4 regions of the Actinacidiphila sp. bgisy145 genome follow, and region 1 is predicted to be linked to each of the others. Evidence: riboswitches for the same ligand, from Rfam matches in the RefSeq annotation. Region 1 holds a riboswitch; each other region holds the start of a gene.

Region 1 (7,726 bases):
GGTCAAACCGGCCGCACCCGCAGGACCCGTAGGAGGGGCAGACGTATGACCGTGTACTTCATCGGCGCCGGGCCCGGCGCCGCCGACCTCATCACGGTGCGCGGCGCGCGGCTGCTCGCCTCCTGCCGGGTCTGTCTGTACGCGGGGAGCCTGGTGCCGCGCGACCTGCTCGCGGACTGCCCGCCCGGCGCCGAACTCGTGGACACCGCGCGGATGGATCTCGACGCCATCACCGAGGCGCTGGTGCGCGCGCACCGCGACGGCCACGACGTGGCGCGGCTGCACTCCGGGGACCCGTCGGTGTTCAGCGCGGTCGCCGAGCAGATGCGGCGGCTCGACGCCGCCGAGGTGCCGTACGAGGTGGTCCCCGGGGTGCCGGCGTTCGCCGCCGCGGCGGCCGCGCTCAAGCGGGAGTTGACGGTGCCGGCGGTCGGGCAGACCGTGATCCTCACGAGGGTGGCGCAGCGGGCCACGCCCATGCCGCCCGGGGAGGACCTGCCGACCCTCGCGGCCAGCGGTGCGCTCCTCGTGCTCCACCTCGCGGCCGGGTACGCCGAGCGCGTCGTCGCCGAACTCCTCCCGCACTACGGCGCGGACTGCCCCGCCGCGGTGGTCGCCTACGCGAGCCGGGCGGACGAGGTCGTCCTGCGCGGGACCCTCGCCACGATCGCCGGCCAGCTCACGGAGGCGGGCATCCGCCGCACCGCCGTCATCATCGTCGGGCGCACCCTGGGGGCTTCCTCCTTCCCCGACAGCCACCTCTACTCCCCCCTCCGGGGGCGCCCCTGACCCCCCGCCACCCCGCCCCCTGCGGTCGCGGGACCACCCCCCCGGCGGTGGCTCGTCGCGCAGTTCCCCGCGCCCCTGGGTGGTGCCCCTTGGGGTGGTCGGTCAGTTCCTCGCGCCCCTGGGGGCGGTTGGTTCGCGGCGCGCTGCTACCCGCGCTTGGCGGCGGCGAGCAGCTTGATCAGGGGCGCGGGGAACTGCGCGACGAGCCACGACGCACCGGCAGGCGCACACGCACCGCAGGGGGCAGTCGCTCGGGTGTTCCACGTGGAACATTAGGGTGGCCCCGTGCATGTGCTGGTGCTCGGAGGTACGACCGAGGCGAGGCAACTCGCCCGGCTCCTGGCCGCGCGCGAGCGCACCGTGACGTCGTCGCTCGCCGGGCGCGTGGCGGCCCCCACCCTCCCGGAGGGCAACGTCCGGATCGGCGGCTTCGGCGGCGTCGAGGGAATGGCGCGCTGGCTGCGCGAGCACCACGTGGACGCCGTGGTGGACGCGACGCACCCCTTCGCGGAGCGGATCAGCGCCAACGCCGCGGAGGCGGCCACCCGCACGGGAGTGCCGCTGCTGGCGCTGCGCCGCCCCGGCTGGACCCCGGTCCCCGGCGACGACTGGCGCTTCGCGGACTCGCTCGCCCAGGCCGCGCAGTTGCTGCCGGACCTGTCGGACCGGGTGTTCCTGACGACCGGCCGCAGCGGCCTCGCGGCCTTCGCCGGGCTGGACGGCCTGTGGTTCCTGGTGCGGTCGGTGGACCCGCCGGAGGGCGAGGTGCCGCGGCGGATGACGGTGCTGCTGGACCGGGGCCCGTACACGCTCCAGGGGGAGCGGGAGGTGCTGCGGGAGCACCGGATCGGGGTGCTGGTGACGAAGGACAGCGGGGGTGCGGCGACCGCCGCGAAGCTGGTGGCGGCACGGGAGGCGGGGCTGCCGGTGGTGGTGGTGCGCCGGCCGCCGGGGGTGGCGGGGGTGGAGGTCGCCCAGGACGTGGAGCGGGCGGCGCGGTGGGTGCGGGAGCGGGTGGGCTGAGGGCACGGCGGCGGGGTGCGCGGTGCCCTCAGCGCTGCGGGTGGTCCGGCGCCCGGGGGAGGGCGCCGTCAGTCCCGGGGGTAGGTCCGCGGCGTCCAGACGACCTGCTCGCCGCCCCCGCGCACCACGGTCCTGGTCTGGGACGACCCGACGATCAGCAGGGTGCGCATGTCGACCTCGTCCGGGTCCAGTTCGGCGAGGCGGACGATCCGCACCCGCTCCCCCGGCCCGCCGACGTCGCGGGCGACCACCACGGGCGTGTCGGGAGCACGGTGCTCCAGCAGGAGTTCGCGCGCCTTGGCCACCTGCCAGGTGCGGCTCCTGGAGCCCGGGTTGTACAGCGCCAGCACCAGGTCCGCGGCGGCAGCCGCCCGCAGCCGCTCGGCGATGACCTCCCACGGTTTGAGCCGGTCCGACAGGGAGACGGTCGCGTAGTCGTGGCCGAGCGGCGCACCGACCCGCGCGGCCGCCGCGTTCGCCGCGGTCACACCGGGCAGCACCCGTATCGGCACGTCCTGGTACGGCGGTTGCGAGGCCGCCTCCACCACGGCGGTGGCCATCGCGAAGACCCCCGGGTCGCCGCCGGAGACCACGGCCACCCGCCGCCCCCTGCGGGCCAGGTCGAGGGCGAACTCGGCGCGCTCGGCCTCCACCTTGTTGTCGCTGCCGTGCCGCCGCTGGCCGGACCGCACCGGCACCCGGTCCAGGTAGGTGGTGTAGCCGACCAGGTCGTCCGCGGCGGCCAGCGCGCCGCGCGTCTCGGGGGTCAGCCACAGCGGCCCGGCCGGACCGGTGCCCACGACCACGACCTGCCCGCGCCCGCCGCCGTCGGCGTCCGCCTCGGACACCGCCGCGGGTACGGCCGTCCGCGGCTCCGTCGCGCCGCCCCGGCTCGGCAGCACCGCCACCGCGAAGTACGGCACCGACTCCGGGTCCACCTCGGCGAGTTCCGCGGTCCGCTCACCGGCCATCGTGGCCCGCTCGACGTACCGCGCGTCCGCCAGCCGCCCCGAGCGCTCCAGCGCCCGCCGCACCGCCGGGAACGTCCGGCCCAGCTTCAGCACCACCGCGGTGTCCGCCGCCGCCAGCCGCGCGGCCAGCTCCTCCTCCGGCAGCGTGCCGGGCAGCACCGTCAGCGACTCCTCGCCCTCCACCAGCGGCGCCCCCAGCCGCGCGGCCGCGCCCGCCATCGACGTCACCCCGGGCACCACCTCCGTCGGGTACCGGTCGGCCAGCCGCTTGTGCATGTGCATGTACGACCCGTAGAAGAGCGGGTCGCCCTCCGCCAGCACGGCCACGCTGCGCCCCGCGTCCAGGTGCGCCGCCAGCCGCGCCGCGGCCTGCTCGTAGAATTCCTCCATCGCGCCCTGGTAGCCGCCGGGGTGGTCGGTGGTCTCGGTGGTGACCGGGTAGACGAGCTGCTCCTCGATCTGGCCCGCGCGCAGGTACCCCGCCGCGATCCCGCGGGCGATCGACCGGCCGTGCCGCGCGCTGTGGTACGCCACCACGTCGGCCGCCGAGATCACCTCCACGGCGCGTACGGTCAGCAGCTTCGGGTCGCCGGGGCCCAGGCCGACCCCGTAGAGCCGCCCCACGCTGTCGGATGCGGCCGTCTCGTGGGCCGCTGACGGACGGCTGCTCATTCTTCCTCGCTCGCGATCGCGTTGAGCGCGGCGGCCGCGATGGCGCTGCCGCCGCGCCTGCCGTGCACCACCAGGTACTCGAGGGCCGACGGGTCGGCGGCCAGGGCCTGCTTCGACTCGGCCGCGCCGACGAAGCCGACCGGGACGCCGATGACCGCGGCCGGCCGCGGGCCGCCCGCGGCGACGAGTTCGAGCAGCCGGAACAGCGCGGTGGGCGCGTTGCCGACCGCCACGACCGCGCCCTCCAGCCGGTCCCGCCACAAATCCAGGGCCGCCGCGGTGCGGGTGGTGCCGAGGTCCGCGGCGAGCGCGGGCACCGACGGGTCGCCCAGCGTGCAGATCACCTCGTTGTCCGCGGGCAGCCGCTTGCGGGTCACCCCGCTGGCGACCATCGCGGCGTCGCAGAGGATCGGCGCCCCGGCCCGCAGCGCCGCGCGGGCCCGCGCGACCACGCCGGGCGAGTACGCCAGGTCGGCGACCAGGTCGACCATGCCGCAGGCGTGGATCATCCGCACCGCGACCTGGGCGACGTCCGCGGGCAGCCCGCCGAGGTCCGCCTCGGCGCGGATCGTGGCGAAGGAGCGGCGGTAGATGGCCGCACCGTCCTTCTCGTACGCGTAGGGGTACGCGGAGCCCGGGGGGACCGGGGGCACAGGGGGCACGGTGGTCTCGCTCATTCGGTCGGCGCGCCGCGGCGCGCGGCCGCCACGGTGGCGGCGAGGTCGGCGGGCCGGGGGTGGGCGCTTCGCAGCGGGGCCCCGGTACGGAAGAGGTCCACACGGTAGCCGTTCGAGGTGGCGACGACTTCGACGCGGTCGGGGGTGCGGGGGCGGCCGCAGGCGCGGGAGCAGCCGGACCAGTGGACGGGGAGGGGGCGGGGGGTGGTGCCCCCGGGTTCCCCGCTCCCGGGTTGTGTGCCCTCGGGCTGTGTGTCCCCGGGTTCCCCGCTCCCGGGGGTGGGGCGGGAGGGCTCGGCGTCCCCGGGTGCCGGGTGGACGAGGGCCGCCGCGTCCGCGCGGACGTCGGCGAGCGACTTCGCGCAGCCGGGCCGCCCGGCACACGCGCTCACGCCCACCCACGGGGAGCCCGGGTCCGTCACCAGTCCGGCCGCCGCGAGCGCGGCCAGCTCCGCCCGGGCCCGGTCGGCGGGCACCCCGGGGACGACGGCGCCGCGCCACGGGGTGAGCCGCAGCTGCGCGGCCGGGGTGCGGGCGGCGAGCGCGCACAGGGCGCGCCACTGGTCGGGGGTGAGGCGGCCGAGGGGGGCGAGGACGGAGAGGGCGAGGGGGCCGCCGGGGGCGGCCGGGTGCGGGATGGGACCGATTGCGGGGGGCACTGTGGGTGCTGTGTGTGCGGCTTCCCCCCGGGTGCCGGCGGGGGAGGCGGTGTGTGCGGCTTCCCCCCGGGTGCCGGCGGGGGAGGCGGCGGGCGGGGCCGCGGTGGTGGCGGGCGGTGCGGTGAGACGGCCGGCGAGGTCCGCGGTGAGGGCCGCGCCGCGGTCGGGCAGGTCGGCCACCCGCCACGCGGTGGGCTCGCCGCCGCCGTCGGGCGTGGCCGCGGCGAGGAAGCCCTCCGCGGCGAGCAGCGCGGCCCGGGGCGCGTCGGCGGCGGGAAGGCGGAGGGCCGTGTTGCGGCCGATCCGCAGCAGCGCCGTCCCGTCCGGCGCCGCGCGCAGCGTCACGTCGGGTCCCAGGGCCGCGACGTCGCCGCGCCCGTCGTCCAGCGCGAAGAGGAACCGCCCGGACAGCGCCGCGGCCGCCGCGCTCCCGCACAGCAGCCCGTCCAGCTCCCGCAGCCAGCCCCCGACGTCCAGGTGCCCCTGCCCGTCCAGGCCCGACAGCGGCGACGCCACGACGTTCCGTACCCGCTCGTGCGCCGCCGACGGCAGCAGCCCGGCCGCGCCCAGCAGTTGGGCCAGCTCCGCCCCGCAGCCCGCGGCCAGGCCGCGCAGTTGGACGTTGCCGCGCGAAGTGAGATGGACATCACCGTCGCCGAACCGCCGGGCCGCCTCGCCCAGCCGTTCGGCCTGCGCCGCGCCGAGCGCACCGCCCGGGACGCGGACCCTGGCCAGCGCGCCGTCGTCGGCGGTGTGCAGCCGAAGGGCCCCCGGGCAGGCGTCCGCCCGGCCGCGCGGGGCCCGGGCGCCTTCCCCTACCGCCGCGTTGACGTCCGCCGGGCATGCGTCGGCGGCCGGCCGCGGCGGCTGGACGGGCTGGTCGGGGGCGGTGGACATGGCGGCGAGCATACCGACCGTGCCACAAATCGGGTCATCTGCCGAATGCCTACGGCGCTTACTATGCTCCCCGTGCGGACCTTCCGGTTCGCCATTGCCGCAGACGGCGACAGGGGAGGAAGCCCGGTGCGAATCCGGCGCGGTCCCGCCACTGTGAACTTGGCCACCGGTGCCTCCGGCGGTCGAGCGAGCCAGGAACTCCCGCCGTCCGACACCACCCGGGGCGCGGACACCCCGAGGAAGGGTTTTCGTTGTGACCGGATCATCCGAGTTGCCCCGTTCCGCCGACTCCAGCACCACCGCCCCGGTGCGGGGTGCCGAGGAACTGCCCCCGGCCGAAGCGCCTTCGCCCGCCGGTGAGCAGGGGCTCGGCGGGCCGCATCCCGAACGGGTGCTGCTGCTGAGCACGTCGGACACGGACCTGCTCAGCGCTCGGGCGGCCGGGGGACCGGTGGCGTACCGGTTCGCGAACCCGACGCGGGTGGACGTGGCGCTGCTGCCGGAGCTGCTGGAGGGCGTCGGCCTGGTCGTCGTACGCCTGCTGGGCGGACTGCGGGCGTGGCAGGAGGGGCTGGACGCGCTGCTGGCGACGACCCTGCCGGTGGTGGTGCTGAGCGGCGAACAGGCGCCGGACGCCCAGCTGATGGCGGCGTCCACGGTGCCGGTGGGCCTCGCGGCCGAGGCGCATGCGTACCTGGCGCACGGCGGCCCGGCCAACCTGGAGCAGCTCGCCCGCTTCCTGTCCGACACGGTGCTGCTCACCGGCCACGGCTTCGAACCGCCCGCGCCCGCGCCCTCCTGGGGCCCGCTGGAGCGTACGGCCGCCGCGGCGCCCGCGGACGCCCCCGCCGTCGCCGTGCTCTACTACCGCGCCCACCACATGAGTGGGAACACCGCGTTCGTCGGCGCCCTGTGCGACGCGATCGAGGCGGCCGGGGCCCGGGCGCTGCCGTACTTCGTCGCCTCCCTGCGCACCCCCGAGCCCGGACTCGTCGCCGAACTGTCCGCCGCCGACGCGATCGTCACCACCGTGCTCGCCGCCGGCGGCACCCGCCCCGCCGACGCGTCCGCGGGCGGCGACGACGACGCGTGGGACGCGGGCGCGCTCACCGGCCTGGACGTCCCCGTGCTCCAGGCGCTGTGCCTGACCGGCTCGCGCGCCGCGTGGCTGGCCAACGACGAGGGCGTCTCCCCGCTCGACGCGGCCACCCAGATCGCGGTGCCCGAGTTCGACGGGCGGCTGATCACCGTCCCGTTCTCGTTCAAGGAGGTCGACGCCGACGGCCTGCCCGCCTACGTCGCCGACCCCGAGCGCGCCGCCCGCGTGGCCGGCATCGCCGTACGGCACGCCCGGCTGCGGCACATACCCGCCGCCGACAAGCGCCTGGCCCTGGTGCTGTCCGCCTACCCCACCAAGCACTCCCGCATCGGCAACGCGGTCGGCCTCGACACCCCCGCCAGCGCGATGGCCCTGCTGCGCCGCCTGCGCGAGGAGGGCTACGACTTCGGGCCCGACCCCGTCCCCGGCCTCGACGCGCCGTCCGACGGCGGTCCTTCCGACGTCACCCCTTCCGACGGCTCCCCCCTCCACCCCGGCGACGCCCTCATCCGCGCCCTCATCGACGCCGGCGGCCACGACCAGGACTGGCTCACCGAGGAGCAGTTGGCCCGCAACCCCGTCCGGGTCCCCGCCGCCGACTACCGCCGCTGGTACGCCACCTTGCCGCGGGAACTGCGCGACGCGGTCGAGGAGCACTGGGGCCCGCCGCCCGGCGAGCTGTTCGTGGACCGCAGCCGCAACCCCGAGGGCGACATCGTGCTCGCCGCCCTCCGCCACGGGAACCTGCTGGTCCTCATCCAGCCGCCGCGCGGCTTCGGCGAGAACCCGATCGCGATCTACCACGACCCCGACCTGCCGCCCTCGCACCACTACCTGGCCGCGTACCACTGGATCGCCGCCCCCGCCGCGGACGGCGGCTTCGGCGCCGACGCGATGATCCACCTCGGCAAGCACGGCAACCTGGAGTGGCTGCCCGGC
Region 2 (7,726 bases), on a different contig from region 1:
CCGCTGGCGGTCGGCATCGGCCTGCTGGCGGTGGTGGCCGTGATCCGGCGGGCCGGGGTACGGCGCGGCGGCCCGTACGCGGTGCTCGGGATCGCGGCGTGGACGGCGTTCGTGCACTCCGGGGTGGACCCGGTGGTGGTCGGCCTGGTGATCGGCCTGCTGGCGTTCGCGTATCCGGCGCCGCGCGAGGCGCTGGAGCGGGCCAGCGGCCTGTTCCGGTCCTTCCGCGAGCAGCCCACGCCCGAGCTGGAGCGGGAGGCGCGGCTCGGCCTGGCCTCCGCGCTGTCCCCCAACGACCGGCTGCAGCGGCTGTGGCACCCCTGGTCCAGCTATGTGATCGTGCCGCTGTTCGCCCTCGCCAACGCCGGGATCGAGATCAACGGCTCGCTGCTGGCGCGGGCGTACACCTCCCCGATCACGCTGGGCATCCTGCTCGCCTACGGCCTGGGCAAGCCGATCGGCATCGTGGGCTCCACCGCGCTGGCCACCCGGCTCAGCCGGGGCCGGATGCGCCCGCCGGTCGGCTGGGGCGCGGTGACCGGGGGCGGCACCATCGCCGGGATCGGCTTCACCGTGTCGCTGCTGATCGCGACGCTGGCGTTCACCGGCCAGCAGCTGGACGAGGCGAAGATCGGGGTGCTCAGCGCGGTGGTCTTCGCGATGCTGAGCACGTCCGTGGTCGCGCTGGTCACCTCGCGGCTGCCGGCGGCCCGGCGGGCGCGGGCGCTGCTGGGCACCGCGCAGTCGGTGGTGGACCTGGCCGAGCCGGTCGACCCGGAGCTGGACCATGTGCGCGGCCCGCTCAACTCGCCGGTGACCGTGGTCGAGTACGGCGACTTCGAGTGCCCCTACTGCGGGCAGGCCGAGGGCGTGGTGCGCGAGCTGCTCGCCGACTTCGGGGACGTGCGCTACGTCTGGCGGCACCTGCCGCTGACCGATGTGCACCCGCACGCGCAGCTCGCCGCGGAGGCGTCGGAGGCGGCCGCGCTCCAGGGCGGTTTCTGGGAGATGCGGGACCTGCTCATCACCAGCCAGGACGAGCTGGGCGTGAAGGACCTGCTCCGGCACGCGGACCGGCTGGGACTGGACGTGGACAGGTTCCGGCACGCGCTCAAGGCCCGCAAGGGCGCCGCGCGGGTCGCGCGGGACGTGGAGTCGGCGGACCTGAGCCGGGTCTCCGGCACGCCGACGTTCTTCATCAACGGCCGCCGGCACCACGGCGCGTACGACATCGCGAGCCTGTCCGCGGCCGTGGTGGCCGCGCGCGACCGGGCGGTGCTGGTGGACGGCGCCGGGCGCCAGGGGTGAACGGCGGCGGCATGCCGACGGCCGGGCCGGGCACGGCGCTGTTGCCGTGCCCGGCCCGGCCGTCGGGGGCGGGCCTCAGGCCGCCCGGACCGCGTGCGGCGGCACCGGTTGCTGGTGGCCGCCACTGGCCATCATCCGGACCTCGCCCTCGGCGCTGATCTCGGCACGCACGATGCCGGTCTCGTCCTCGTAGACGGGGTAGCCGCCCGCGCCCGACGCGTCGGTGCGGTGGACGACGACGACGTCGTCCTCGACGGCGGGGGCCTGGAAGACCAGTTCGTAGACGGCGGGGTACTCCTCCATGGGCACACACCTCCCCAGGGCAGTACTCCATCATCCCGCAGATCGGCGGTTTCCGCCTCCCGGGGCGGGCCGCCGCGGACGTAGGCTGCCGGCATGGACACCGGCGTGGGCGCAGTCACGGGCACGGACGCGGGCACCGGCACGGACGCAGGGATCGGCGCCGAGGCCCTGGCGGCGCTGGCGCCCCTGCTGCCGCTGGTGTCGCGCGGCGGCGTCGTGGTGCTGAGCGGGGCGGGGCTGTCCACGGAGTCGGGCATCCCCGACTACCGCGGCGAGACCGGCCGGCGGCGGCGCGGCAGCCCGATGACGTACCAGGAGTTCACCGGCAGCGCGGAGGGCCGCCGCCGGTACTGGGCGCGCAGCCACGTCGGCTGGCCGTCGATCGCCGGGGCCCGGCCGAACGCGGGCCACCGGGCCGTGGCGCGGCTGGCCGCGGCCGGGCTGGTGACGGGCGTGGTCACGCAGAACGTGGACGGGCTGCACGCCGCCGCGGGCACGGCCGACGCGGTCGAGCTGCACGGCAGCCTGCACGCGGTGGTCTGCCTGGACTGCGGGGCCCGCGGGCCGCGTACGGACCTGGCCGAGCGGCTGGACGCGGCGAACCCGGGATTTCGCGCGCTCGCGGCCCGGATCGCCGCCGACGGGGACGCGGAGCTGCCCGCCGAGCACGTCGCGTCCTTCCGCCCGGTCGGCTGCGCGGTGTGCGGGAGCGGCGTGCTCAAGCCCGACGTGGTGTTCTTCGGCGAGCAGGTGCCGCTCCCCCGGGTGCACGCGAGCTACGCGCTGGTGGACGCCGCGTCGCTGCTGCTGGTGGCCGGCTCCTCCCTCACGGTGATGTCGGGGCTGCGGTTCGCGCGCCACGCGGCCAAGCACGGCACCCCGGTGGCCATCGTCAACCAGGGCCCCACCCGGGGCGACGACCTGGCCGCGCTCCGCCTCGACCTGCCGCTCGGCCCCGCTCTGACCGCGCTGGCCGACCGCCTCGCCCCGGCCGGCTGAGCAGACCCGCGCGCTGGCCCGGGGCGGGCCGGGGGCGGCGAATACCAACGCCGTGTTAAGCCTGCGCCGCAGCCGGGACAGCCGCGCCCGGCCGTGCTTCCATGGGCCGCATGACCCCGTTCGTGAAGCGCCGCCACGTGGACTACGCGCGCGTCACGACCACGGGGTGTCCCGGCGCGCGCTGACGTCCGCCGCACCGCCGGACCGTCGCCGTACGCCTCGCGCCGTACGCCTCCGCCGTCGTCAACGCCCCGCCCCGCCCCCGGTGTCCACCCCCGGGGGGTACGGCCCCGCGGGCGCCGGTGGCGTACCCGCGCGCACCTCCGCAGGACACCCGCAGCGCCACCCGTACGCGCCCCAGCACAGGGAGAACCATGACCGAGCAGCAGCCCGTCGACGCCGTGACCGCCGGGCACACGCCCGAGACCGCCGTCGCCGCCGCCACCGAGGAGCCGAACTGGTCGTTCGAGACCCGGCAGGTCCACTCGGGGGCGGTGCCCGACCCGGCGACCGGGGCGCGGGCGGTGCCGATCTACCAGACGTCGTCGTACGTCTTCCGCGACACCCAGCACGCCGCGGACCTGTTCGCGCTGGCCGAGCCGGGCAACATCTACACCCGCATCCACAACCCGACCCAGGACGTGTTCGAGCAGCGGATCGCCGCGCTGGAGGGCGGGGTCGCCGCGGTGGCGCTGGCGTCCGGCCAGGCCGCGGAGACCCTGGCGATCCTGACGCTGGCGGGCGCCGGCGACCACGTGGTGGCCGGCTCGTCGCTGTACGGCGGGACGTACAACCTCTTCAAGCACACCCTGCCGCGGTTCGGCGTCGAGGTGTCCTTCGTCGACCCGGACGACGTCGCCGCGTGGCGGGCGGCGGTGCGGCCGAACACCAAGGCGTTCTTCGCCGAGACGCTGGGCAACCCGCGCGGCAACGTGCTGGACGTCCAGGCCGTGGCGGACGCGGCGCACGCCGAGGGGGTGCCGCTGATCGTGGACAACACGGTGCCGACGCCCTTCCTGCTCCAGCCGCTGCGGCACGGCGCGGACGTGGTGGTGCACTCGGCGACGAAGTTCCTCGGCGGCCACGGCACCACCATCGCCGGTGTGGTCGTGGACGGCGGCAGCTTCGACTTCGGGGCGCACGCCGACCGCTTCCCGGACTTCTCCGCGCCCGACCCGAGCTACCACGGCCTCCAGTACTGGCCGGCGCTCGGCCCCGGCGCCTATGCGGTCAAGCTGCGGGTGCAGCTGCTGCGCGACCTCGGCCCGGCGCTGTCGCCGCACTCGGCGTTCCTGCTGCTCCAGGGCGTCGAGACGCTGTCCCTGCGGCTGGAGCGGCACTCCTCGAACGCGCAGGAGCTCGCGGAGTGGCTCCAGGCCCGCGACGAGGTCGCGGCGGTGCACTACCCGGGCCTGCCCTCCAGCCCCTGGTACGAGGCCGGGCAGCGCTACCTGCCGCGCGGTGCGGGCGCGGTGCTCGCCTTCGAACTGCGCGACGGCGCACAGGCCGGCCGGCGGTTCGTGGACGCGGTGCGGCTCTTCAGCCACCTGGCGAACATCGGCGACGTGCGCAGCCTGATCATCCACCCGGCCTCCACCACGCACAGCCAGCTCGACGAGGCGCAGCTCGCGCAGACCGGTGCGACGCCCGGCCTGGTGCGGCTGTCGGTCGGCATCGAGAACGTCGCGGACCTCAAGGCGGACCTGGAAGCAGGGTTCCGAGCGGCCAAGGGCGCGTCCTGACCGTGCCCGGCACGCCGCCGGTCCCCGGCGCCGGATCGCCCGCCGGCGCCGCCCCGGAACCCGCCGGCGGGGTCCTCCCGCCGCCCGCCTCCGGGGCGTGGCGGCCGGGGGACCCGCCCGGGCGGCGGCGCTGGCACCGCGCTCCGGGGCCGCTCCGGCTGGAGGCGGGCGGCGAACTGCCGGAGGTGCGGCTGGCGTACGAGACGTGGGGCCGCATCGCGCCCGACGGGTCGAACGCGGTCCTGGTGCTGCACGCGCTGACCGGGGACAGCCACGTCGCCGGTCCTGCCGGGCCCGGCCATCCCACGGCCGGCTGGTGGGACGCGCTGGTCGGGCCGGGCCGGGCGCTGGACACCGACCGCTTCTTCGTGGTGGCGCCCAACGTGCTGGGCGGCTGCCAGGGCAGCACCGGCCCGGCCACCGCCCGGCCGGACGGGCGGCCGTGGGGCGGCGCCTTCCCGTTCCTGACCCAGCGCGACCAGGTCGCGGCCGAGGCGGGCCTGGCGGACGCGCTGGGCATCGACCGGTGGGCGCTGGTGGTCGGCGGGTCGATGGGCGGCATGCGGGCGCTGGAGTGGGCGGCCGGCCGCCCGGAGCGGGTCGGCGCGCTGCTGCTGCTCGCCTGCCCGGCGGCGGCCAGTGCCGAGCAGATCGGCTGGGCGTCGGTGCAGTTGCGGGCGATCCGGGCCGACCCGGCCTGGCGCGGCGGCGACTACCACGGCGCCGGGCCGGGCGGCGGCCCGCACGCCGGTCTCGGCCAGGCCCGCCGGCTGGCGCACCTGACGTACCGCAGTGAGCCGGAACTGCGGGCGCGCTTCGGCCGGGACCCGCAGCGCGGTGAACTGCCCTGGCACGGCGGCCGGTACGCGGTGGAGTCGTATCTCGACCACCACGCGGACAAGCTGGTGCGCCGGTTCGACGCGGGCAGCTATGTGGTGCTCACCGAGGCGATGAACGCCCATGACGTGGGGCGCGGGCGGGGCGGCACCGCGGCGGCGCTGCGGCGGGTCACGGCGCCCGCGCTGGTGGCCGGGGTCGACTCCGACCGGCTCTACCCGACCGCGCAGCAGGAGGAGTTGGCGGCGGGCATCCCGGGCGCGGACCGGACGCGGACGATCCACTCGCCGTACGGGCATGACGGCTTCCTCATCGAGGTGGATCAAGTGGCGGCGCTGGTCGGGGAGTTGATGCCGCCTCCGGCGGCGCGGCGGCCCCCGCGCGGTGTGGCGGGAAGCAGGTGACATGCGTTGACGTGCCGGTTCGCCCGCCCGTACGCTGGTCGTTCGTGATGGTGTGAGGAAGCCGGTGGAACTCCGGCACGGTCGCGCCACTGTGTACCGGTCGCCTCTGGGGGCGTCCGGGAGTCAGATACTCCGCCGTCACGCCGCCCCACTCGAACCGAGGGACGCTGTATCCCCGAAGGAGGCCCCACCCGTGAGTTCTGTGTCCACCCCTTCGTCGACCGAGGCCACGCCGGTCGTCCTGCCCGTCTCCAAGGCGGTGCTCTGGCTGGTCGGCAGCGCGCTCCTGGCGCTGGCCGCCTACTACTTCATCGGCGTCGACCAGGGCGCGGTGTCCGTCTTCGGCCGGGACATGCACATCCACGAGTTCGTGCACGACGCGCGGCACTTCCTCGGCTTCCCCTGCCACTGACGACAACAGGCAGGCGGACAACTCGACATGGAGAAACGACTCGTACTGCGCGGCGTGCTCGCCGGCGCGATCGGCGGGCTGCTCGCGTTCGTCTTCGCGCGGATCTTCGCCGAACCGCAGATCAACCGGGCGATCAGCTACGAGAGCGGCCGGGACGCGGCGCAGAACGCCCTGGACAAGGCCGCGGGCCTGCCGGTCTCGCCGGACGGCCCCGACCTGTTCAGCCGCACCGTCCAGGCCGATGTCGGCATGGGCGTGGGCCTGATCCTCTTCGGTGCCGCCATGGGCGCCCTCTTCGCGGTGGTCTACACGGTGTGCCTGGGGCGGGTCGGCGGCGTCCGGCCGCGCACGCTGGCGCTGCTGGTGGCCGGCGGCGGCTTCCTCGGCTTCTACCTGGTGCCGTTCGTGAAGTACCCGGCGAACCCGCCCGCGATCGGGCACGAGGACACCATCAAGGCCCGCACCGGGCTCTATCTGGTCATGGTGGTCTGCTCGATCACGCTGCTCGCGCTGGCGGTGTGGCTGGGGCGGAAGCTCCAGGGGCGGTTCGGCACGTGGAACGCCACGCTGCTGGCCGGTGCGGCCTTCGTGGTCGCCATCAGCGTGGTGATCGGCCTGCTGCCCGCGCTCGGACACCTGGCCGCCAACCGCGAGCAGTACGGCAACCACGCCACGGAGACACCTCAGCCGCTGACCGACCCGGCGGGGCGGATCGTCTACCCGGGCTTCCCTGCGGACGTGCTGTTCCGGTTCCGCTTGTACTCGGTGGCCGCGCAGCTGCTGCTGTGGTCGGCGATCGCGCTGGTCTTCGGGCCGCTTTCGGAGCGGGTGCTGAGCGCCTCGCCGACCGGCCGCGCCGCGCGGGCGCCCCGGGTCGGCCCGGTGGAGGCGTGAGGGGGCGCCTCGGCGCGCCATCCCGCCCTGCCGCGGCAGGGTGGCGCCGTGCACGGCGATGAGACGAGAGCGGCCCTGGCGGAGCTGGGGCCGTTCTTCGCGGTCGAGAGCGCTGCGGCGGCCGACGCGGCCGGCGGCGGCTCCGGCTGGCGGTCGATGGCCGAGCTGGCAGACGGCAGCGGCGTGCTGGCCGCCCGCGTGGCCGCCGTACGCGGGGTGCTGGCCGCGGGCGGCGGGCAGCAGCCGGACGCGGTCGAGGAGCGGGTGGCCGCGTCCGTGACCCACCTGGGCCTGGTGGCCCGGCTGCTCTCCCCCTACCTGGCGCTGGCCGTGCTGTACGGACACGTGCCCGGCGCCGTACGGCTGTCCGACCTGCGCTGGCAGCCCGCCCTCGGCGGCCCCTACCCGCTGGCCCTGCCGGGGCTGCCCGGCCGCGCGGCGGACCCGCCCGCCCCGGCGGAGACCGGGCCTGCGGAGACCGGCGGGGTCGCGGACCTCGGCAGGGTGGCGGGCCTCGGTGGGGTCGCGGACGCGTTCGCGGCGGCGGTCCTCTCCGGCCCGGTCCGCGAACTGACCGCGGCCTGCGCGGACTTCCGCGTCTCCCCGCACGTCCTGCGGGGCAACACCGCCTCCGCGCTCGCCGGCGCCGCCCGCATGGTCGCCGCGGCCCGCCCGGAGGCCGCCGCGCGGGCCCGCGCGCTGACCGGGCTGCTGACGGCCGGCGGCCCGCTGCGCGGCGCCGGGCATCTCACCCCGGCGGACGCCGGCGGGGGCCACGGCGCCTTCCGGCGGCGCAGCTGCTGCCTGATCTACCGGGCCGCGCCGGG
Region 3 (7,726 bases), on a different contig from region 1:
GTGCCGGGCGCGGGCACGAAGCGCCGCCCGGCCGCCGCGGCCACCTGCCGCAGGAACGCCCGCCGGAAGCCGTCGCTCTCCAGCGACCCGTGCCAGTGGGTGCCCCACACCGCGCCGACCCGGCAGCCGTCGAGGAACGGCTCGTCGCCGCCGCGCAGTTCGGCCACCCCGTGGTGGATCTCGTAGCCGCGCACCGGCTCGCCGTACTGCGTGCCCTCCGGGCGGGCGAGGGTCTTCTCCCGGGCGAAGCGGACCCGTACCGGCAGCAGGCCCAGCGCCCGGACCGTACCGGCCTTCGACTCCACCTCGTCGTCGATGCTCTCGGCCAGCAGTTGGAAGCCGCCGCAGATGCCCAGCACCGGGCGGCCCTGCGCCGCGCGCTGCCGTACCGCGTCGGCCAGGCCGCGCGCGTGCAGCCACTCCAGCGCGCGGACGGTGCCGCGGGTGCCGGGCAGCACCACCAGGTCGGCGTCGGCCAGTTCGTCCGGGCGGTCCACGAACCGCACCACCACACCGGGTTCGGCGGCCAGCGCGTCGAGGTCGGTGAAGTTCGACATCAGCGGCACCGCGGCCACCGCGACCCGCAGCACCTCCTCGCCGTGGGGCGCCTCGACCGCGGACTCGCGCACCGCGCCGCGCAGCGACACCCGCAGCCCGTCCTCCTCGTCGATGCCCAGGCCGTGCGCGAAGGGCAGCACCCCGAGGGTGGGGCGGCCGGTGAGGCCGTGCAGCATGTCCAGGCCCGGCCGGAGCAGCGAGACGTCACCGCGGAACTTGTTCACCAGGTAGCCCGCGACGAGCCGCTGGTCCTCCTTCGCGAGCAGCGCCGTCGTGCCGTAGAAGGACGCGAAGACGCCGCCGCGGTCGATGTCGCCCACCACGACCACCGGCAGCCGCGCGCTCCTGGCCACCGCCATGTTGACGATGTCGGTACGGCGCAGGTTGATCTCCGCGGGGCTGCCCGCGCCCTCGCAGACCACCGCGTCGTGCGTACGGCCCAGCTCCTGGAGGCAGTCCACCACGGTGCCGAGCAACTCCGCCTGCTTGCCGCCGTGGTAGCCGCGCGCGCTCAGCTCGCCGACCGGCCTGCCCAGCACCACCACCTGGCTGCGCTGCTCGCCGCCCGGCTTGAGCAGCACCGGGTTCATCAGCGCCGACGGCTCCACCCCGGCCGCCTGCGCCTGCATCGCCTGCGCCCGGCCGATCTCGGCGCCCTCCCGGGTCACGTACGAGTTGAGCGACATGTTCTGGCCCTTGAACGGCGCCACCCGCAGGCCCTGCCGGGTCAGCCACCGGCAGATCCCCGCGGTCACCACGCTCTTGCCGGTGTCCGAACCGGTCCCGGCGACCATCAGCCCCTTCACCGCGCACCCCTCGTGCCGGTCCGGCCGCGGGCCGCCGACAGCAGCACCGACGCGCCCAGCGCGAGCGCGCCGACCCGGCGGGACAGCCGCACCGCGCGCCCGATGTCGGCCGGCCGCGGCGGCCGGAACCCCGCGCCCAGCACCGGCCGGTGCTCGACCCGCCCCCCGTACGCCAGGGTGCCGCCCAGCCGCACCCGCAGCGCCCCCGCGAACGCGGCCTCGACCGGCCCGGCGTTGGGCGAGGGGTGCCGCGGCCCGTCCCGGCGCGCGGTGGCCAGCGCGCTGCGCGGATACGGCCCGGCCAGCGCGGCGAGCAGGGCGGTCAGCCGCGCGCCGGGGTAGCCGGCCGCGTCGTCCAGCCGGGCGGCCGCCCACCCGAAGCGCAGGTGCCGCGGGGAGCGGTGGCCGACCATCGCGTCCAGCGTGTTGGCGGCACGGAAGCCGACCAGCCCGGGCACCCCCGCGAGCCCGCCCCACACCAGGGCGCCGACCACCGCGTCCGAGGTGTTCTCCGCGACCGACTCCACCACCGCCCGCGCCAGCGCGTCGGCGTCCAGCGCGGCCGGGTCCCGCCCGCACAGGTGCGGCAGCCGGTCCCGGGCGGCGGCCAGGTCGCCGGCCTGAAGCGCCGCGCCGATCGTGCGGGCCTCCCGGGCGAGCGAAGTGCCGCCCAGCACCGACCAGGTGGCCGCCGCGGCCAGCGCCGCGCCCAGCAGCGGGCGGCGCCGGGCCGCCCGCTCGGCGACGGCGGCCGCGGCCACCGCGCCGCCCACGCACAGCGCCGCGTACGCGCTGCCGGCGCCCCGGTCGTCGCGCCACATCCGCTGCTCCAGGGCGCCGGCGGCCCGCCCGAACCCGGCCACCGGGTGGCCGCGGCGCGGGTCGCCGATCAGGAGGTCGCCGAGGAAGCCGAGTGCGGCGCCGTACGCGTAGGCACGGTGGCGGCCGCTCATGCCGCGGATATCCGGGTACCGGCGGCCGCAAGGGCGGCTGCCGCCTGCGTGCAGGGCATGGCGAAGTCCTCACTCAGGGTCCGCGCCCTGGCTCGACGTGACCGGCGGTGAGAGTCTCCTGGCTCCCGGATCAACGCACTCCCGGGCCTTCCCGCCGGCGTGCGCCGGCCGTGGCCTCCAGCTTCGGGAGTGCACTCCCCGGTGACAGTGGCGGGACCGCGTCGGATTCGCACCGACTTCCTCTCCTGCCGCCGCATTGCTCCCGGCAGTTCACCACGCCCGGAGAAACCCCGTCAACCGGGCCTGCCTGCGGCTTTGCGGCCCCGCGCCGACGGGTGGGCGTGCGGCCGGCTCAGAGGGAGGCGTGCTCGGGAAGCAGCTCCTGGATGCCGATGCGGTGGTAGAACTCCGCGCGGATGCGGTCGCTGACCGCGGACACGACCTCGCTGCCGTCGCGGCTGGGGTCGATGTGGGTGCGGAACGGCCGCTCGCCCTGCGGCAGTCCGACCACCCGGACGATCTCGTCCGCGACCTCGTCCACGGTCCGCCCCGCGGGGAAGAGGTCGGTGAGCGCCTGCGCCATGGAGTCGCGCACCGCGCCGTACGCCTCGTCGTACGCGGTGTCCCGTACGGTGTCGGCCGGCCGGGCCGCGTGGGCGAAGTGGTTGGTGCCCGACGGGTAGGCGCCCGGCACCACGATGACGGTGTCGATGCCGAACCGGACCAGCTCGGCGGCGTAGCTCTCGGCCAGTGCGTCCATGCCCGCCTTCGCCGCGAAGTACGGGGCGAGGAACGGCGGGTGGCCGCCGCGGGTGGAGGACGACCCCACCCACACCAGCAGCCCCTCGCCCTGGCGGCGCAGGTGCGGCAGCGCGGCGCGGTTGACGCGCTGGGTGGACAGGACGTTGGCGTCGTAGAGCGCGGCGAGCTGTTCGGGGGTGAACGCCTCGGTCGGGCCCAGCGCCATGTGGCCGGCGTTGTGGACGACCACGTCCAGCCGGCCCTGCTCGGCGGTGACCTGCTCGATCGCCGCGTCGACGGACGCCTGGTCCTGCACGTCCATCTCGATGCCGCGCACGTCCACGCCCTCCGCCTCTGCGTACGCGGCGAGTTCGGCCACGCGGGGGGCGTTGCGGTCGGCGGTGGCGCGCATGCCCGCGTAGACGGTGTGCCCGGCCCCGGCCAGGAAGCGGGCGGCGAGGTTGCCGATGCCGCTGGAGGCGCCGGTGACGACGATGACCTTCGGACCGGTGCGGTGTGTCGTGGCTGGTGTCATGGCTGTTCCTGCCTCCTAGATGATTCCGCCGTTGGCGCGGACGGTCTGGCCGTTGACCCAGTGGCCGGCGGGGCCGGCCAGGAAGGCGGCCACCTCGGCGATGTCCTCGGGGGTGCCCAGGCGCTCCAGCGGGGGCTGGGCCGCGAGGCGGTCGACGGTCTCCTGGTCCTTGCCGGCCATGAACAGGGGTGTGGCGGTGGGCCCGGGGGCGATCGCGTTGACGGTGATGTCCCGGCCGCGCAGCTCGCGGGCGAGGATCAGGGTCAGCGCCTCGACGGCGCCCTTGCTGGCGGTGTAGGCCCCGTAGCCGGGGAACTGGAGCCCCACGACGGAGGTCGAGAGGTTCACGATGGCCCCGCCCGCGCGCAGTCGGCGGGCGGCCTGCTGGTCGACCACGAAGCTGCCGCGGATGTTGGTGCGGTGCACCGCGTCCAGCTCCGCGAGGTCCAGGTCGACGATCGGCTTCAGCCGCATCACGCCGGCGGTGTGCACGACGGCGTCCAGCCCGCCGAAGGCGGCCTCCACGGTGTCGAAGGCGGCGGCCATGGCGTGCTCGTCGGCGACGTCGCCGCCGACGGTGACGGCCCGGCCCCCGGCGCCCGTGATCTCCGCGGCGAGCGCCTCGGCGGCGGCCTTGTTGCCGGCGTAGTGAATGCCCAGGGCGTACCCGTCGCGGGCGAGCCGCCGGACGACGGCCCGGCCGATGCCACCGGACCCACCGGTGACCAGGGCGACGCGGACAGGGGTGGCGCTGGTGGACATGGCGTCCTCCTTGTTTTCGTCGATACGATCTGACGAGATCAACGATAACACAGATGGGGATCGATGATTCGGTCAGAGTGTTATCGGCGAAAACAGGAGAGGGGCCCGCGGGCGCCGGCATGCGAACAGCCCGCCGCCGGGACCCAGGTGGCGGGTCCCGGCGGCGGGCCGGGTGACGGCGGAGGGAGGGTGCGCTCAGCCGGCTATGAGGTGGATGCCGTAGGCGACGGCGGCGGCGCAGGCGGCGAAGCACAGGTAGGCGCCGGTGCGCGTCAGGAGCGCGGTGCCCTGGGCGGACGAGGGGCGGGAGAGCCCGACGATGCCGAGCGTGAAGACCCCGACGAGGCCGACGGTGGACAGCAGTGTGACCGCGAGGACCGTGCCGAGCGCGTGCCAGTCGATGCTCATGGCGTGCCCTTTCAGACCGTGGTGGGAGCGGAGGCGGGAGGCGGGACGGGGGAGGCCGCCGGAACGGCGGGCCCGGGGGCGGGTTGCGGCTCGGCCGCGGGCTCGGACGCGCTGTCGACCACGGTGACCGGGACGACGTGGACCGCGGGGGCGAGGTGGACGGCCGGTGCGGCCGGGACCGGGATCGTGGCCGGGACGGGGGCCTCGGCGGCCGCGGCGTCGTTGACGTTCGCGTGCGTGACCGGCTTGCGGCGGGCCGCCGTACGGACCACCGCGCACACCGCGAGGCCGATCACGCCGACCGTGGTGACCCCCCAGGTCCCGCGGTCGGCGAGGTAGGCCGCGGCGCCGGCGACCAGCCCGGCCGCGGGAAGGGTGAGCGCCCACGCGGCGACCATGCGCCCGGCGGTGCCCCAGTGGACCACCGCCCCGCGCCGCCCGAGCCCGGCCCCGAGTACCGACCCGGAGCAGACCTGCGTCGTCGACAGCGCGAACCCCAGGTGCGAGGACGCCAGGATCGTCGCCGCGGCGCCGGTCTGCGCCGCGAACCCCTGCTGCGGCTGGATGTCGGTGATGCCGCGGCCGACGGTCCTGATGATCCGCCAGCCGCCGATGTACGTGCCCAGCGCGATCGCGGTGCCGGCCGCGCAGATGACCCACAGCGGCGGGTCGGACCCGGGCGCGAGCGAACCGCCGGCGATGAGCGTGAGGGTGATGACGCCCATCGTCTTCTGCGCGTCATTGGTGCCGTGCGCGAGGGACACCAGCCCGGCGGAGGCGATCTGCCCGACCCGGTAGCCGCGCGAGGTGGCCGCCGGATCGGCGGCGCGGCCGAGCCGGTAGGTGAGCCGGGTGGCGAGCATCGAGGCGAGGCCGGCCACCACGGGCGCGGCCACTGCCGGAATGATCACTTTCATGACGACCGCGTCCCCGTGCACGCCGTGCGCGCCGACCGAGACGAGGGTGGCGCCGATCAGTCCGCCGAAGAGCGCGTGCGAGGAGCTGGAGGGGAGCCCGGCCAGCCAGGTCACCAGGTTCCACACGATCGCGCCGACCAGTGCGGCGAAGATCATCGCGGGTCTGATGCCGGCCGACTCGTCGATGATCCCGCCGGAGATCGTCTTGGCGACCTCCACCGACAGGAAGGCGCCGACCAGGTTGAGTACGGCTGACATGCCCACCGCGACGCGGGGTCCGAGGGCCCCCGTCGAGATGGTGGTCGCCATGGCGTTGGCGGTGTCGTGGAAGCCGTTGGTGAAGTCGAAGACGAGAGCGGTGGCGATCACGAGTCCGATCAGGAGCGTGATGTGTTCCATGGGCCCAGCAATCGTTCGGTCGGGCAGTGGCGAGGTGAACGTACGGAGCATTGATGAACGGAAGGTGAACTCGCGGCAGACTCGGAGTGCTGACATGAATCATCGGTGAACGCGGGGGGATCGGGAAGGGGTGCGGAGCGGTCGGGAGCGGTCGGCGCGACGCCCTGGCGCACTCCTGCGTGATCCCGCGGACCGGTGAAGCGAGCCGTAATCCGTGCTCTTTGGTGGTCGGTCCGCCCGTGGCACCCTCGAACCGGTATCAGCGGCACCAACGGCAGCAAGGGGTTCCCGTGCACGACGCAGCACAGCAGACCTGGTCCGACGTGGTCGACGCGGCCCGCCGCACCGTCGCGGACGGCCTCGTGGTCGGCACCTCCGGCAACGTCTCCGCCCTCGTCGGCGACGACCTGGTCCTGGTCACCCCCACCGGCGTGCCCTACCACCGGCTCGGGCCCGGCGACCTCGTCGGCGTCGACCTCGCCAGCGGGCGCCAGGTGCGCGGCGAGCTCAGACCGACCAGCGAACTCCCGCTCCACCTCGCCGTCTACCGCGGCACCCCCGCGCGGGCGGTCGTCCACACCCACGCACCGCACGCCACCGCCGTCTCCACGCTCGTCGCCGAGCTGCCCGCCATCCACTACATGGCCGCGGAGCTCGGCGGACCCGTCCGCGTCGCCGACTACGCCCTCTACGGCACCCCCGAACTCGCCGACGCCGTCCTCCACGCCCTCCGCGGCGACCGCACCGCCTGCCTCATGCGCAACCACGGGATGATCAGTCTCGGCGACACCCTCGACCGCGCCTACGACCGCGGCGCCCAGCTCGAATGGATGTGCCGCGTCTGGCTCACCGCGACTTCCACGGGCTCCACTCCCACGACCCTCACCCCCGCGGAACTCGAAGCCGCGGGAACCAAGTTCCGTGGTTACGGCCAACCCTGACCCCCCGGGTGCCCCCGTCCCGCCCGTCCCGGGACCTTGCGGCCGGTGGGTGGCTTGTCGCGCCGTTCCCCGCGCCCCTGAGCACGCCCGGGTACCCCGTGGTGCGGGCCCGCCCGGGGGTGCCCCTGTCCGACGGCTCCCGGACCTTGCGGTGAGTGGGTGGCTTGTCGCGCAGTTCCCCGCGCCCCTGGGTAGCTACCTGGTCCTACCGGAGTGACCTGACCCGGTGCAGGAGGGACGTCGGCTTGCTCCGGAAGGACCAGAAGCATTTCCAGGGGCGCGGGGAACTGCGCGACCAGCCCACCACCGGCCGCAAGGTCCGGGAACCGGACAGTTAGGGGCACCCCGGGCGGAGCCCCGCCACGGAAGACCAGAAGCATTTCCAGGGGCGCGGGGAACTGCGCGACAAGCTACCCACGGGCCGGAAGGTCCCGGCACCCCCGTGGGAGGGGGCACACGTCGGGTGCGGTGGCGCCCGCCCGGAGGGGGTAGCAGAGTGAGGGTGATGCGCTTTCGACACGCGGTGGCCGTGGCGGCCACGACAGTGGTGAGTGCCGGCGCGGCCGCATTGGCGGCGGGCCGGTACGGATCGAGGTTCGCCCTGAACCCGGGGGTGGCGGGCCCGCCACCGGGCGGGGCGGTGACGGTGCACAGCGTGACGCCGCACGAGGTCGTGCTGACCCGCACCACGGAGTCGGGCCGCCCG
Region 4 (7,726 bases), on a different contig from region 1:
ATCGGCCTGAACCAGGTCGGCCGGCCCGTCCACATCACCCCCGCGCGCCGCCTCCCGGAGATCTTCCCCGGACAGGAGGGCGGCGTGGACAGCGACGTGGTCGTGATGCTCGACGCCCACGAGTCCTTCACCCAGGTCGAGGGCGACGGCGTCTGGATCTACTGGGGCGCCTACCTCGGCACCCCGGACGAGATCCTGGTCGCCGGCCCGCTCGCCGACGTCGCCGACCGCATCCGGGAGGTCCGGGCGCAGGCCCGCGCCCGGCACGGCTGGATCATGGACACCTACCTGCTGCGCCGCACCCGGCCGTGACCCGGCGCCCGGCCGCGGACCGGCGGGCCCTCGCCCCCCGACCCGCGGCCGGGCCGGGTCAGTTCGCGGCCAGCTCCGCCCGGACCGTGCGGGCGGCTGCCACCAGGTGGGCCAGGGACGCCCGGGTCTCGGGCCAGCCGCGGGTCTTCAGGCCGCAGTCCGGGTTGACCCACAGCCGCTCGGCCGGGATGGCCTCAAGTCCCTTGCGCAGCAGGGCCGCCGCCTCCTGCGCGTCCGGTACGCGCGGCGAGTGGATGTCGTAGACGCCCGGACCGGCCTCCCGCGGGTAGCCGCGGCCGGCGAGTTCGGTGGCGACCTGCATGTGGGAGCGGGCGGCCTCCAGGCTGATGACGTCGGCGTCGAGGTCCTCGATGGCCTGCACGATGTCCCCGAACTCGGCGTAGCACATGTGGGTGTGGATCTGGGTGGCCGGACCGGCCGCCGCGGTGGTGAGCCGGAAGGCCGTGGTCGCCCAGGCCAGGTAGGCGGGGCGGTCGGCCGCGCGCAGCGGCAGCGTCTCGCGCAGCGCCGGCTCGTCGACCTGGATCACCGCCGTCCCGGCCGCCTCCAGGTCGGCCACCTCGTCGCGCAGTGCGAGGGCGACCTGCCGGGCGGTGTCGCCGGGCGGCTGGTCGTCGCGGACGAAGGACCAGGCGAGCATGGTGACCGGGCCGGTGAGCATGCCCTTGACCGGGCGTGAGGTCAGCGACTGCGCGTAGGAGGTCCAGCGCACGGTCATCGGCCCGGGCCGGGAGATGTCCCCGGCCAGGATCGGCGGGCGCACGTACCGGGTGCCGTAGGACTGGACCCAGCCGTGCCGCGTGGCGAGGTAGCCGGTGAGCTGCTCGGCGAAGTACTGGACCATGTCGTTGCGCTCGGGCTCGCCGTGCACCAGCACGTCCAGGCCCGTCCGCTCCTGGAAGGAGATCACCTCGCCGATCTCGGCCCTGATCCGCTCCTCGTAGCCGGCCGGGTCGATCCGCCCGGCGCGCAGGTCGGCGCGGGCGGTGCGCAGCTCGGCGGTCTGCGGGAAGGAGCCGATGGTGGTGGTGGGCAGCAGCGGCAGCCCGAGGCGGGCCCGCTGGGCGGCGGCCCGCTCCGGGTACGGCTGGGCGCGGTGGGCGTCGGCGTCGGTGACCGCCGCGACCCGGGCGCGTACGGCGGGGTCGCGGGTGATCGGGGAGGCCGCGCGGGAGGCGAGGGCGGCGCGGCAGGCGGCGAGTTCGCCCGCGATGCTGCCGGTGCCCTCGGCCAGGCCCCTGGCGAGCGTGGCGACCTCGGCGGCCTTCTGCCGCGCGAAGGCCAGCCAGCGCCGCACCTGCGGGTCGATGTCCCGTTCGGGCGCGGTGTCCAGCGGCACGTGCAGCAGCGAGCAGGAGGCGGCGACGTCGACGCGGTCGGCGAGGCCGAGGAGGGTGCCGAGCGTGGACAGCGACCGTTGGAGGTCGTTGATCCAGATGTTGCGGCCGTCGACGACACCGGCGACCAGGCGCTTGCCGGGCAGCCCGCCGACGGCGGCGAGGTGGTCGAGGTTGGCGGCGGCCGGGCCGGTGAAGTCCAGTGCCAGGCCCTCGACGGGGGCCGCGGCCAGCACCGGCAGTGCCTCGCCGAGCCGGTCGAAGTAGGACGCGACGAGCAGCTTCGGCCGGTCGGCGGCGCCGCCCAGCGCGCGGTAGGCGCGGTCGGCCGCGGCCAGTTCGGCCGGCGTGCGGTCCTGTACGAGGGCGGGCTCGTCGAGCTGCGCCCACGCCGCGCCGGCGGCCCGCAGGTCGGCGAGCACCTCCGCGTACACCGGCAGCAGCCGGTCCAGCAGGGACAGCGGCTCGAACCCGGCCGGCGCGCCGGGCGCGGCCTTGGCGAGCAGCAGGTAGGTCACGGGGCCGACGAGCACCGGCCGCGCGTCGTACCCGAGCGCGAGGGCCTCGCGCAGCTCGCCGACCTGCTGGGAGGAGTCCGCGCGGAAGACGGTGTCCGGACCCAACTCGGGCACCAGGTAGTGGTAGTTGGTGTCGAACCACTTCGTCATCTCCAGCGGCGCCGTGTCCTGGGTGCCGCGGGCCATCGCGAAGTAGCCGTCGAGCCGGTCGGCGGCGACGGCCGCGCGGTGCCGCTCGGGCACGGCGCCGACCATGACGCTGGTGTCGAGCACGTGGTCGTAGTACGAGAAGTCGCCGGTGGGCAGTTCGTGGAGGCCGGCCCCGGCGAGCTGCCGCCAGTTGGCGCGGCGCAGGCCGGCGGCGGTCTGCCGGAGGGCGTCGGCGCCGACTTGGCCCTTCCAGTAGCCCTCGACGGCCTTCTTCAGTTCCCGGTGCTGTCCCTGGCGGGGGTAGCCGTACACGGTGGCCCGTGCTGCCGCGGCTGCGGACTTCGCTGACACGGAACTCTCCTTCGCGAGATGTCTCCCTGGCATCCCGGCGACGGGACGAGGGTGCGAAGGCGGCACACCGGACCGGTACGGACCCGGCGCACCGACGACGGCGCGCGCTCGTCCACCTGCCTGCCCATGTACGCCGACCCGCCCACGAGGTCACCGGGACTTCCGCACGCGAGTGGTCGCGTACGGGCAACGGGCAGGTCTTCGGACTCGCGGGCACGCCTGCCGGGGGCAGACACCTACTGGCCGTCGCTTCCCAGGTCCGAGGCGGACCCAGTGCGTCTGACGGCGGTCGTTCCCACTCACCGCTGCGGGGCAGTCCCGGATTCCCACCGGGTTCCCTCTTGCGACGCGCCTGCCTGGCGGGCAGGGGCGAACCAGCTGCACCCGCCAGCATAGATCGCGCGGGCGCCGCCGGGCCGCCCCTTTTCCCGTCCCGGCGGCCCCGGCCGGGGTGTTCCACCCGGCCGGGGGAGCATCAGGCGGGGAGCGTCAGGCCGGTACCGGTTCCGCCTGCGCGGCTTCCTCCTCCTGCGGCGAGGTGGGCACCGTCAGCGCGATCAGGGCGCCGAGCAGGGCCGCGCCCGCGCAGATCCCGAAGAGCAGCCGGTAGGCGTGCAGGGAGGGTATGGCCTGGCCGCCCAGCACGATCACCTGCGAGGCGAACAGGGTGCCGCCGACCGCGCTGGCCAGCGAGCTGCCGACGGAGCGGAAGAGCGAGTTGAGGCCGTTGGCGGCCGCGAGGGCCGAGCGCGGCGCGGCGAGGTTGATCAGCGCGGGCATGGCCGCGTACGCGATGCCGGTGCCGGCCCCGGCGATGCTGGTGCCGAGGATGATCTCCCACAGGTGGCCGGTGAGCGCGATCCGCACCACGAAGCCGGCCGCCACGATGGTCGCGCCGATGGCCAGGGTGATCTTCGGCCCGACCGCGTTGGTGATCGCCGCCGAGGCCGGCGACAGGATGAGCATCGCCACGCCGCTGGGCAGCAGGCACAGGCCGCCCACCACCACGGACGAGCCGAAGCCGTAGCCGGTCACGCGCGGCGCCTCCACGTAGGAGGCGGTGCCGATGAGCGTGGCGAACAGCGCGAAGCCGACGCAGACGGACGCGACGTTCGTCAGCAGCAGCGCGGGCGCGGCGTTGACCCGGACGTCGACCAGCGGCGAGGCCGCGCGGCGCTCCCAGACCACGAACCCGGCCAGCAGCACCGCCGCGGCGACCAGCAGGCCGATCGTGGTCGGCGACGACCAGCCCCAACTGGACGCCTGGCTCAGCGGCAGCAGCAGGCAGACCAGGCCGCCGGCGAGCACCACGGTGCCCGGCAGGTCGAGCCGGCCGGTGGAGCGCCCGGGCGGCTCGCTGAGCAGCAGCCAGGTGCCGAGCACCGACAGCGCGCCGCCGGCCGCGCAGATCCAGAAGAGCAGGTGGTAGTCGGCGTGCTCGCCGATCCACGCGGCCATCGGCACCCCGAGCGCGCCGCCGATCCCGAGCATCGCGCTGACCAGGGCGATCCCCGCCGATGCCCGCTCGCGCGGCAGGATCGAGCTCAACAGGCTGATGCCCAGCGGGATCACGGCCATCGAGACGCCGACGATCGCGCGGCCGACGATCATCGGCACCAGGCCGTCGCTCAGCGCGGAGACCAGCGAGCCGACGCAGAGCGCGGCCGCCGCCGCGATCAGCGTGACCTTCTTGCCGTACAGGTCGCCGAGCCGGCCGGCCACCGGCACCGCGACGGACGCGACCAGCAGCGTGGACGTCAGCAGCCACTGCACGTCGCCGGTGGAGCTGTGCAGGTCGGTGGTGATCTTCGGCAGCACCGGGATCAGCAGCGACTGGGTGAGCGAGGCGAGCAGCCCGGCGAGCGAGACCACCGCGAGCGCGGCGATCTCGGCCGGTTGCCAGCCGGGCCCCGAGCCGGCCCGGCCGTCGCCGTCGGCGGCCGCCTCCGACGCCTCGGGGGCGTGCTCCGAGTTCTTCACCACGGTTGCTCCTCGCTCTGGACATGCCCTGGCCTGCGCGGCCGTCCGGCGGCCCGCGCGGATTTCGTGGCACACGGTGCCATGTGGCATACGGTGCCACGAACGTGCATAGGATTCAATCGGATCGTTGACGTACGGCCGTACACCGAGGAGGCGCACATCGACGGGATGCGCGAACGCAAGCGCGCGGACAACCGCGCGGCGACGATCGAGGTCGCCTTCCGGCTCTTCGGCGAGCACGGATACGACGACGTGACCGTGGCCGCCATCTGCGAGGCCGCCGACATCGGGCGGCGCACCTTCTTCCGCTACTTCGCCTCCAAGGAGGAGCTGCTGAACGTGCCGCTCCAGGAGATGACGGCGCGGCTCGACCAGTCGCTCGCCGCCACACCCGCCGGGTCCGGCGAACGCGAGGCGGTCCGCTCGGCGATGCTGGACCTCGCGGACTACGCGCTGGCCCACCGGCGGCAACTCGGCCTGTACCGGCGGATCATCACCAGCTCCGCCGACCGGCGGTTCGACGCGTTCTGGCATCTGCCGCAGCAGGAGCAGCGGTTCGCCCGGCAGGTGCGCAACCGGCACGGCGGCGCCGCGGAGCCCGGCCTGCACACCCGCCTGCTGGTGGCGCGCGCGGTCGCCGCCTTCCGGGTCTGGCTCGACGAGGCGGTGCGCGGCAACCACGATCTGTCCGCGGACGAGGCCCGCGCGCTGTTCCACCACGTGCTCGACGCCGATCCCTGGCTGGCCGGGCCCGTACCTGGCGGCGGCCCCGGCGGCGGCACCGGACCTGGCACCGACCCCGGACCGGTCGGCCGGGTGGCCGGGGACGGGTCCGCAGACGGGTGAGCGCGGCTCGCACGTTCGGCTGAACGCGGCGATTTCCCCACCTTGTCCCCGGAGCGTGCGGCGTAGCTTCTGCGGTGCCCCATGCGTCTCACCGCACCCCAGGAACAGGAGAAGTCCCTTGGCGACATCCGCTGCTCTTCCTACCCTCCGAGGCCGCATCGTCACCGCCGCGGGCGCGCTGGCCGCCGCCGCGGCGCTCGGCACCACCCTGCTGGGCGCCACCGCCGCCCAGGCGGCCCCGGCCGCCCCGGCCCAGCCCTACGGCACGGTCGTCGCCGGCAACGGCGTCGTCCAGCGCCAGTTCCCCAGCACGGACTCCTCCGTGAAGGGCTCGCTCGCCTACCGCCAGCAGGTCGGCCTGCGCTGCAAGGTCCGCGCCCAGAACATCGAGGGCAACGACATCTGGTACCTGCTGCGGGACAACTCCAACTGGGTCTCGGCGAAGTACGTCGACAACACCGGCTACGTCTCCTACTGCAAGGACGTGCTGCGCAGCGGCAGCGACGTGATGAACGCGGTGCCCAAGGGCGCCAAGGGCTGACGGCCCCGAAGCACGCGGGCATCCCGGAGCCGCGGCAGGTCCCGCAAGCGGCTCCGGGGCGCCGCCCTCCCGCCGCCTCCGGTCAGTGCCGCATCCCGCCCGGGGGCGGAGCGGTCCGCGCCGCCGCCGGACGGCCGGCGAGCGCCGACAGCAGTGGCAGAGTCAGGGCCAGCCACGCCGCACCGAGCAGCCAGCCGCCCAGCTCGTCGGTGGGCCACTGCACCCCCAGGTAGATCCGGGTGGCGCTGATCGCCGCCACCCAGCAGCCGCAGCTCAGCACGTCCAGCCGTACGGCGCCGCGCGGCGCGTCACTGCGCAGCGCCGCCCAGGCCAGCAGCCCCGCGGTCAGCGCGGCCGTGGTGGCGTGGCCGGACGGGAACGCCCAGTCGGTGCCGAGCACCGCCCAGTCCGCCACCGGCGGGCGCGGCCGGTCCAGGGCGAAGACGACCGCCAGCCGCAGCGCCTGCCCGGTCAGCAGGATCGCCACCCCGCACAGCGCCGCCGACACCTCCCGCCGCGACGCCGTCCGCTGCGCGCACCCGGTCCACCCGGCCAGCGCCGCCGCGACGTAGGGCAGCGGGCCGGCCCCTGTCGTGTCCAGCAGGCGCGAGGCGGCGACCACGTCCGCGGAGCGGTGGGCGACGGCCCACTGGTGCACGGCGCGGTCCGGCCCGAGCGGTGCGCCGCCGCGCGCGCCGAGCGCCCACACCAGGAGCGTGAAGAGCGCCGCGCACAGCGTGAACGCCCCGGCCGCCGCGAGGGCCCCGCCGCCGTGCGGCGCGAGCGTCCGCAGCCGTCGGTGGGCGAAGGCGCGCGTGGTGAACGCTGAGGACATCCTGCCTCGGCCCCGCATCCTTGGTCCGTTGCCGCCCCGGGCCGCACGTGCGTGAAACCCGAATGACTACAGCACTGTAGACGTAGACCCCGCCCGGGTCGACGCCGCCCCCACCGGCGTGCCCCCCCAACCCGCCGCCCAGCCGTACCCCCGCGCGTGCCTCGTCCCGCCCCTGTTCCGCCCGCCCGGGTCAGGGCACCGCGGGAATTCGGGCCCGCGGCAGAGCGCAGTGGCGGGGGATTCACGGGGCCGGGGAACGCAGGGTGCCCGGGTGTGTTCGAGGCGTGGCCGACCGTGCGAGCGCGGCGGCGTCGAGTGTTATTCAATGGGTGTGCGGTAGGGGATCTCGGGGCTTCTTCGCACGCAGAAACCGGGCATGCCTCCGGCCACGCACCGGGGCCGGCCAGCGAGCTGAGAGAGCGTATGGACTCGACACCATCCCCCTCGTCTTCGTTGCCGTCCGACCAGGTCAGTCGCGCGCTGGGAAACTACGGCCCGCACGGCGGCACCGGGCCGGCGGCCGGCGCTGCCCGGGCGCAGGAGGCCGCCGTGCCGGGCGGCGGCACCGGACACCACCCCGAGAGCCAGGAGCAGATCCTCGGCTCCGTCGACCTCGACCGCGAGCTGAACATCACCCGCCGCAACCTGGAGGCGCCCGCGTTCGCGGGGCTGAGCGTCGCCGCGGGCCGGCCCTTCGCCGACCTGCTGCCGCCCGGGGACATCCCGACCGTCACCCGCCGGCTGCGGCAGGTCGCCGAGACGAAGGAGCCGCACGTCGCCCGGGTCCAGCGGCTGCTGCGGGACGACGGCACCGAGCTGGTCGTCTCGATGAGCA

The links. A riboswitch is a leader RNA that binds a small molecule or an ion and turns the genes downstream of it on or off. The one in region 1 is predicted to bind cobalamin.
Region 2: another riboswitch for cobalamin. It lies ahead of AC3ERT_RS30660 (CbtB domain-containing protein); the one in region 1 lies ahead of cobN (cobaltochelatase subunit CobN).
Region 3: another riboswitch for cobalamin. It lies ahead of AC3ERT_RS23140 (cobalamin biosynthesis protein); the one in region 1 lies ahead of cobN (cobaltochelatase subunit CobN).
Region 4: another riboswitch for cobalamin. It lies ahead of metE (5-methyltetrahydropteroyltriglutamate--homocysteine S-methyltransferase); the one in region 1 lies ahead of cobN (cobaltochelatase subunit CobN).

The regions. Positions count from the first base shown of each region.
Region 1 covers NZ_JBYIRL010000002.1:66,037-73,762, reverse strand. Annotated here, with positions in the region: gene cbiE (precorrin-6y C5,15-methyltransferase (decarboxylating) subunit CbiE) at 1-49, shown strand, start outside; gene cobM (precorrin-4 C(11)-methyltransferase) at 46-789, shown strand; gene AC3ERT_RS02065 (cobalt-precorrin-6A reductase) at 1,075-1,812, shown strand; gene AC3ERT_RS02060 (precorrin-2 C(20)-methyltransferase) at 1,881-3,455, opposite strand; gene AC3ERT_RS02055 (precorrin-8X methylmutase) at 3,452-4,108, opposite strand; gene AC3ERT_RS02050 (hypothetical protein) at 4,129-5,688, opposite strand; cobalamin riboswitch at 5,773-5,895, shown strand; gene cobN (cobaltochelatase subunit CobN) at 6,080-7,726, shown strand, end outside.
Region 2 covers NZ_JBYIRL010000044.1:41,558-49,283, reverse strand. Annotated here, with positions in the region: gene nhaA (Na+/H+ antiporter NhaA) at 1-1,308, shown strand, start outside; gene AC3ERT_RS30680 (DUF6296 family protein) at 1,384-1,611, opposite strand; gene AC3ERT_RS30675 (NAD-dependent protein deacetylase) at 1,705-2,610, shown strand; gene AC3ERT_RS30670 (bifunctional o-acetylhomoserine/o-acetylserine sulfhydrylase) at 2,985-4,352, shown strand; gene metX (homoserine O-acetyltransferase MetX) at 4,355-5,593, shown strand; cobalamin riboswitch at 5,592-5,747, shown strand; gene AC3ERT_RS30660 (CbtB domain-containing protein) at 5,787-6,005, shown strand; gene AC3ERT_RS30655 (CbtA family protein) at 6,033-6,899, shown strand; gene AC3ERT_RS30650 ((2Fe-2S)-binding protein) at 6,948-7,726, shown strand, end outside.
Region 3 covers NZ_JBYIRL010000026.1:45,903-53,628, reverse strand. Annotated here, with positions in the region: gene AC3ERT_RS23145 (cobyric acid synthase) at 1-1,352, opposite strand, end outside; gene AC3ERT_RS23140 (cobalamin biosynthesis protein) at 1,361-2,317, opposite strand; cobalamin riboswitch at 2,429-2,560, opposite strand; gene AC3ERT_RS23135 (SDR family oxidoreductase) at 2,670-3,593, opposite strand; gene AC3ERT_RS23130 (SDR family oxidoreductase) at 3,609-4,355, opposite strand; gene AC3ERT_RS23125 (hypothetical protein) at 4,551-4,763, opposite strand; gene AC3ERT_RS23120 (inorganic phosphate transporter) at 4,775-6,079, opposite strand; gene AC3ERT_RS23115 (class II aldolase/adducin family protein) at 6,370-7,020, shown strand; gene AC3ERT_RS23110 (alpha/beta hydrolase) at 7,526-7,726, shown strand, end outside.
Region 4 covers NZ_JBYIRL010000015.1:151,851-159,576, forward strand. Annotated here, with positions in the region: gene cobF (precorrin-6A synthase (deacetylating)) at 1-312, shown strand, start outside; gene metE (5-methyltetrahydropteroyltriglutamate--homocysteine S-methyltransferase) at 371-2,689, opposite strand; cobalamin riboswitch at 2,865-3,083, opposite strand; gene AC3ERT_RS16195 (MFS transporter) at 3,179-4,672, opposite strand; gene AC3ERT_RS16200 (TetR family transcriptional regulator) at 4,838-5,515, shown strand; gene AC3ERT_RS16205 (SH3 domain-containing protein) at 5,634-6,056, shown strand; gene AC3ERT_RS16210 (phosphatase PAP2 family protein) at 6,139-6,891, opposite strand; gene AC3ERT_RS16215 (SpoIIE family protein phosphatase) at 7,315-7,726, shown strand, end outside.